DNA from 2 places in the Streptomyces sp. RG80 genome. Region 1 is predicted to be linked to the other one. Evidence: riboswitches for the same ligand, from Rfam matches in the RefSeq annotation. Region 1 holds a riboswitch; the other holds the start of a gene.

Region 1 (3,403 bases):
CAGACCTCACCCCCCACGGATTGGGGGCGTGCGCCGGAACGCGTCGACCGCGGCTGAATGTATCTGTCCAACTGCCGTCTGCAACAGGTCAATCGGACGAGAATTCTGGACGCGAAGGGTCCGGAATGTAGTGAGAATTCGCCCGAATTCGGGGCAAGTCGGGCCCCACAAAAGGCGCAAAATTCGCAAAAGAACCGCACACTTTGGCTACTTCTCGTCGCAAGTGGAGCGAGAACTCATATGCGGATGGCATGGGGGGTGCAGCAGCTTCCCCAACTGTACCGCGCTCAACCATAGAGAATTGCCCCCTCCGTTTCTCTCACGGAGAGGGCAATTCGATGAACTCTTGGTAATCGACGTTACCGAGGGTAACGATCGACGGTCGGTCAGCCTCCGGCGACCGCCGGAATGATCGAGACTCCGACCCCGTCCGGGGTGGCCGTGTCCAGGCCCTGCTCGAAGCGGACGTCGTCGTCGTTGACGTACACATTGACGAAGCGACGCAGCTTGCCCTGGTCGTCGAGAACGCGGGCGGCGATGCCGGTGTGGTTCTTCTCCAGGTCGGCGATGACCTCGGAGAGCGTCGCGCCCTCGGCGGCGACCTCGGCCTGCCCGCCGGTGTAGGTACGCAGGATGGTGGGGATGCGGACGGTGACGCTCATGTTCAAGACCTCCGGTCAGGTAGACGCGCCCCAAAGGGGCGCGGGGAACTGCGCGACCAGCCCCCACCGGCCCGCAGACGAACAACGGCCTCCTAGACGAGACCGGCCTCACGGAACGAATCGAGGTTGGGTCGGATCGTCGCCGTAAGACCCGTACCCGCCACCGCGTCCAGGGTCTTCAGTCCGTCGCCCGTGTTCAGCACAACGGTCGTCAGCGTCGGGTCCAGCAGACCGTTCTCGATCAGCTTCTTCGTTACACCGACCGTCACCCCACCCGCGGTCTCCGCGAAGATGCCCTCGGTGCGGGCGAGCAGCTTGATGGCGTCCACGATCTGCTCGTCGTTCACGTCCTCCACCGCGCCACCCGTACGCCGGGCGATGTCCAGGACGTACGGCCCGTCGGCCGGGTTGCCGATGGCGAGGGACTTGGCGATGGTGTCCGGCTTCTGCGGCCGGACCACGTCGTGGCCCGCCTTGTAGGCGACGGACACCGGCGAGCAGCCCTCGGCCTGCGCACCGAAGATCTTGTACGGCTTGTCCTCGACGAGCCCGAGCTTGATCAGCTCCTGGAGCCCCTTGTCGATCTTCGTGAGCTGCGAACCGGAGGCGATGGGCACCACGAGCTGGTCGGGCAGCTGCCAGCCGAGCTGCTCGCAGATCTCGTACGCCAGGGTCTTGGACCCTTCCGCGTAGTAGGGCCGCAGGTTGACGTTGACGAAGCCCCAGCCCTCACCGGCCGGGTCGCCGATCAGCTCGGAGCAGAAGCGGTTCACGTCGTCGTAGTTGCCCTCGATGCCGACGAGCTCGCCGCCGTAGACCGCGGCCATGACGACCTTGCCCTGCTCCAGGTCGTGCGGGATGAACACGCAGGAACGGAAGCCGGCGCGGGCGGCGGCGGCGCCGACGGCACCGGCCAGGTTGCCCGTGGAGGAGCAGGAGAGAGTGGTGAAGTCGAACGCGCGGGCGGCCTCGATGGCCTGGGCGACGACGCGGTCCTTGAAGGAGTGCGTCGGGTTGCCGGAGTCGTCCTTCACGAAGAGCTTGCCGGCGTCGACACCCAGCTCACGGGCCAGGTTGTCGGCCTTGACCAGCTGGGTCCAGCCCGGGTTGATGTTGGGCTTGTCGGCCACGTCCGCGGGGACGGGCAGCAGGGGCGCGTAACGCCAGATGTTCGCGGGTCCCGCCTCGATCTGCTTGCGGAGTTCCTCGGTGTCGTAACCGGAGAAGTCGTAGGCGATCTCGAGCGGGCCGAAACACTCCTCGCAGGCGAAGACCGGGCCGAGCGGGACGTGGTGACCGCACTCGCGGCAGCTGAGCGCCGCGGCGGGGCCGAGGTCTACGGTGGTTTCGGTGGTGCTTGCAACAGTCTGCGCAGCCATGGAGGCGAGGCCCTTTCTCCTCATCTTCCTCACGACGCACTTCGCCATGAGACGGATTTGGCACCTTCCCGAGTCGGGAGCCTCGCGGAACGATCAGAAATGATCTACGAGTACCGACTGGAGGGTTGCCGGGGCTTCATCGGGCCGTATCCCTCTGCCCCTCTGGATGAGCGGTATGAAGTTGTGTGAACGGCGGGCCACCCAGGACATGCGATGGTCATCCGCGTTGTTCAAGACTGTAACCGACGACCAGGACAGTTGAGATAGTCGTCCGAACCGCGAGATGGATCACAAGTCAGGAGCCGAGCACTGTGCTGAACGAAGTCGAGCGCTGGCTGACCACCCGCTCCTGGTCCATGACCGACCGTCCGCTCCACCAGATCCTGGCGGCCAAGCAGCGCACGGGCCAGTCGGTCAGTGTCGTGCTGCCCGCGCTCAACGAGGAGGAGACCGTCGGCGACATCGTCGCCGTCATCCGGCACGACCTGATGCAGCAGGTCCCGCTGGTCGACGAGATAGTCGTCGTCGACTCGGGCTCCACCGACCGTACAGCGCAGGTCGCCGCGGCGGCCGGGGCGACGGTCGTCCACCGCGACGACATCCTGCCCCGCCTCCCGGCGGTCCCCGGCAAGGGCGAGGTGCTGTGGCGCTCGCTGCTGGTGACCCGCGGCGACATCGTCTGCTTCATCGACGCGGACCTCAAGGAGTTCTCCTCCGACTTCGTCTCCGGGATCGTGGGCCCCCTGCTCACCGACCCCGGCGTCGACCTCGTCAAGGGCATGTACGACCGCCCCCTCGGCGGCGCGACCGGCCAGGGCGGCCGGGTGACCGAGCTGATGGCCCGCCCGCTGCTGAACATGCACTGGCCCCAGCTGGCCGGCTTCGTCCAGCCCCTGGGCGGCGAGTACGCGGCCCGCCGCTCCCTGCTGGAACAGCTGCCGTTCCCGGTGGGCTACGGCGTGGAACTCGGCATGCTCGTCGACGCGCTGCACCTCGTCGGCCTCGACGCGCTCGCCCAGGTCGACGTCGGCGTCCGCAAGCACCGCCACCAGGACGGCCAGGCCCTCGGCCGGATGTCCGCCGCGATCTACCGCACGGCCCAGCTCCGCCTCGCCCGCGGCCACCTCATCCGCCCCTCCCTCACCCAGTTCGAACGAGGCGAGTCCGGCTTCGAACCCCGCACGTACTCCGTGGACACCGAGGAGCGCCCACCGATGGCGGAGATCGCGGAGTACGCGTCCCGCAAGGTCGCCTGACCGCGCCCGTACGTTTGAGCGTTTACGGGTCGGGCTAGGTTGAGGCGTATGGCTTCCACGCAGGCTGATCAGGGCGCCCGGGTGCTTGTCGCGTCCAACCGCGGTC
Region 2 (3,403 bases), on a different contig from region 1:
CACGCGCGGTAGAAGGGCCCCGTCCGAACACCGGACGGGGCCCTTTGCCGTGCCCCGCTGCTGGATAGGGTGGGGGCACACTTTTCTACGACATCCTGGAGCGGCCTTATGAGCGCTGTGACCCCCGCTGGAGGCGACACCGCGGCGGGCCGTTCCTGGCCCGAGGTACTGAGCGCACTGCTCGGCGGGCGGGACCTGAGCTCCGGCGACACGGCGTGGGCCATGGACCGCTTCATGAGCGGCGAGGCCACGGACGCCCAGATCGCGGGCTTCATGGTGGCGCTGCGGGCCAAGGGCGAGACGGTCGAGGAGATCACCGGTCTCGTCGAGGCGATGTACAAGCACGCGCAGCCGCTGGACATCCCCGGCCCCGCCGTCGACATCGTCGGCACCGGCGGCGACCGGGCGAAGACGGTCAACATCTCCACGATGTCCGCCATCGTGATCGCGGGCACCGGGGCGAAGGTCGTCAAGCACGGCAACCGGGCCTCGTCCTCGGCGAGCGGTTCCTCCGACGTGCTGGAGAAGCTCGGCATCAACCTGGACCTGTCGCCCGAGGGGGTGGCGCGGGTGGTGGACGAGGCCGGCATCACCTTCTGTTTCGCGGCCAAGTTCCACCCGTCGATGCGGTTCGTCGGCGGGGTCCGCCGCGACCTCGGGATCCCGACCTCGTTCAACCTGCTCGGCCCGCTGACCAACCCCGCCCGGGTCACCGCCTCGGCGGTCGGCTGCTTCGACACCCGGATGGCGGGGCTCATCGCCGGAGTGCTGGCCCAGCGCGGCTCCTCCGCGCTGGTCTTCCGCGGCGACGACGGCCTCGACGAGCTGACCACCACGGCCACCTCGCGGGTCTGGATCGTCCGCGACGGCGCGGTGCGCGAGGAGGCCTTCGACCCTCGGGACGTCGGTCTCGCACTGGTGCCGGTGGAGGCGCTGCGGGGCGCGGACGCCTCGTTCAACGCCGAGGTCGCGCGTCGGCTGCTGGACGGCGAGACCGGAGCGGTGCGCGACGCCGTACTGCTCAACTCGGCTGCCGCGCTGGTGGCGTTGGAGCCGACGCAGGCGCCGCTCGTGGACCAGATCCGGGCCGGCATGGCGAAGGCGGCCGAGTCGATCGACTCGGGCGCGGCCAAGCGGACGCTGGAGCGCTGGGTGGCGGCCAGCAACGCCTGACGTGCATCGGGTGTCGTCCCGCGATCCGGACACGGGTTGCGGGACGACGATCACATCGCGTACGTTCCTGTACCAGGTCATGAGTGACAGTCATGAGGCCCCGGCCGACTGTCCGGCAACCCTCCGTCCGTGGCGGGGTGCCCCGGGTGAAGACCAGGCCGTAGGCAGCGAGGTCTACGGCAAGCGCGGACCCCTCGAAACGCCAGGGGTCCTGGTCGTCGAGGAGCCTCCCGTGAGCAAGCGAATGCGATAGGGCCGCCGAGCCCCGCCTCCGCGCACCCTTCTTCTCTTCCTTCCCCGCATGCCTGGCTTCCTTCCGCATGCTCTCTCACGGGAGTTCCCCATGTCTGTCTCCACCGCTGCCGCCGCCCAGACCATTTGCACCCCCCTGCCCGTTCTGGGGCGTGATGTCACCGTCCCGCTCGTCACCGGCGGCGAGGTCACCTACGCGGCCCTCGACTACGCGGCCAGCGCCCCCGCCCTCCAGCGCGTCTGGGACGACGTGGCGGCCTACGCCCCGTACTACGGCAGCGTCCACCGGGGCGCCGGCTACCTCTCCCAGCTGTCGACCGACCTGTTCGAGAACGCCCGCCGGACCGTCACCGAGTTCCTGGACTGCCGGGCCGACGACCAGCTGATCTTCACCCGGTCCACCACGGACTCCCTCAACCTGCTGGCCCAGGCCCTTCCCGCCGACTGCCAGGTCTTCGTCTTCGAGACCGAGCACCACGCCTCCCTGCTGCCCTGGCGCGACGCCCGCGTCACCTACCTCGACGCGCCGCGCACCCCGCGCCAGGCCGTCGAGACCCTGGAGAAGGCCCTCGAGGACCGCGACCCGTACGGCCCGGCCCTGGTCTGCGTCACCGGCGCCTCCAACGTCACCGGCGAGCTGTGGCCCGTACGGGAGCTGGCCGCCGCCGCCCACGCGCACGGCGCCCGGATCGTCCTGGACGCCGCCCAGCTGGCCCCCCACCACCCGGTGTCGGTCCAGGATCTCGACGTGGACTGGGTCGCCTTCTCCGGCCACAAGCTGTACGCGCCCTTCGGCTCCGGCGTCCTGGCCGGCCGCGCCGACTGGCTCCGGGCCGCCGACCCCTACCTCGCGGGCGGCGGCGCCAGCCGCAAGGTCTCCCGGCGCGAGGACGGGGGAGTGGACGTGGAGTGGCACGAGAGCGCGGCCCGTCACGAGGCCGGGTCCCCGAACGTGATCGGCGCCTACTCCATCGCCTCGGCCTGCAAGGCCCTCACCGAGGCCGGCTTCGACACCCTGGTCGCCCGCGAGCAGCACCTGATCGAGACGGTCAGGGCCGGTCTCGCCGACGTCCCCGAGGTCCGGATCCTCTCCCTGTTCGGGGACGACGCCCCGCGCGTCGGCGTGCTCTCCTTCGTCGTCCAGGGCTGGAACAGCTCCCACTTCGCCGCCGCCCTCTCCGCCGAGTACGGCATCGGCGTCCGCGACGGCCTCTTCTGCGCCCACCCCCTCGTCCGCACCCTCCTCGGCAGCGACCCGCAGACCCAGGGCGAGTGCGGAGCCCCGGAGGCCGCGCCCGGCGAGAAGTCCCTCAACGCGATCCGGGTGAGCTTCGGGGCGGGGACGCCGGACGAGCACGTGGAGCGGTTCGTGACCGCCGTCAAGGAGCTCGTCCGCGATGGTGCGAAGTGGAACTACCGCACGGAGGACGGTCGTTGCGTCCCGGCGGTCTGACCTGCTGACAGGCCTGCTATACCCTGCCTCCTCGACAGGTTCACGCTGGACGGGGGAGCGGGAAGTGCAGGCGCTGCGCACGACGGATCCACGCAGGATCGGCCCGTACGAGGTGCGGGGCCGGCTCGGCTCGGGAGGTATGGGCGAGGTCTATCTCGCCGAGTCACGGACCGGGCTGCGGCTGGCGGTGAAGGTCGTGCGGTCCGAGTACGCCCAGGACCGCACCTTCCGCGCGCGGTTCCGGCAGGAGGTGCGGGCCGCTCAGACGGTCGGCGGGACGGGGACGTACACCGCGCGGGTGGTCGACGCCGACCCCGAGGGCGAGCACCCCTGGATGGCGACGGAGTTCGTGGCGGGGCCGAACCTCAGGGACGCGGTGCTGGACGGCGGGGCGCTGCCGGAGCCGGCGGTACGGGTGCTGGCGGCGGCGCTGGGCGAGGCGCTGGGCGCGATCCACGCCAAGGGCATGGTCCACCGGGACCTCAAGCCCTCCAACATCCTGCTCGCACCGGACGGCCCCCGGGT

Evidence for each region. Region 1 has a riboswitch for S-adenosylmethionine ahead of thrC (threonine synthase). Riboswitches for the same ligand answer to the same signal wherever they lie in the genome.
Region 2: it holds a riboswitch for S-adenosylmethionine, as region 1 does, so the genes downstream of both, ABKA17_RS34685 (aminotransferase class V-fold PLP-dependent enzyme) here and thrC (threonine synthase) in region 1, are expected to answer to the same signal.

Annotation. Positions count from the first base shown of each region.
Region 1 covers NZ_JBEAAJ010000008.1:143,949-147,351, reverse strand. Annotated here, with positions in the region: gene ABKA17_RS27560 (MoaD/ThiS family protein) at 387-662, opposite strand; gene thrC (threonine synthase) at 755-2,041, opposite strand; SAM riboswitch class I at 2,059-2,214, opposite strand; gene ABKA17_RS27550 (glucosyl-3-phosphoglycerate synthase) at 2,353-3,297, shown strand; gene ABKA17_RS27545 (alpha,alpha-trehalose-phosphate synthase (UDP-forming)) at 3,346-3,403, shown strand, end outside.
Region 2 covers NZ_JBEAAJ010000010.1:510,337-513,739, reverse strand. Annotated here, with positions in the region: gene trpD (anthranilate phosphoribosyltransferase) at 109-1,173, shown strand; SAM riboswitch class IV at 1,249-1,365, shown strand; gene ABKA17_RS34685 (aminotransferase class V-fold PLP-dependent enzyme) at 1,517-2,878, shown strand; gene ABKA17_RS34680 (protein kinase domain-containing protein) at 2,943-3,403, shown strand, end outside.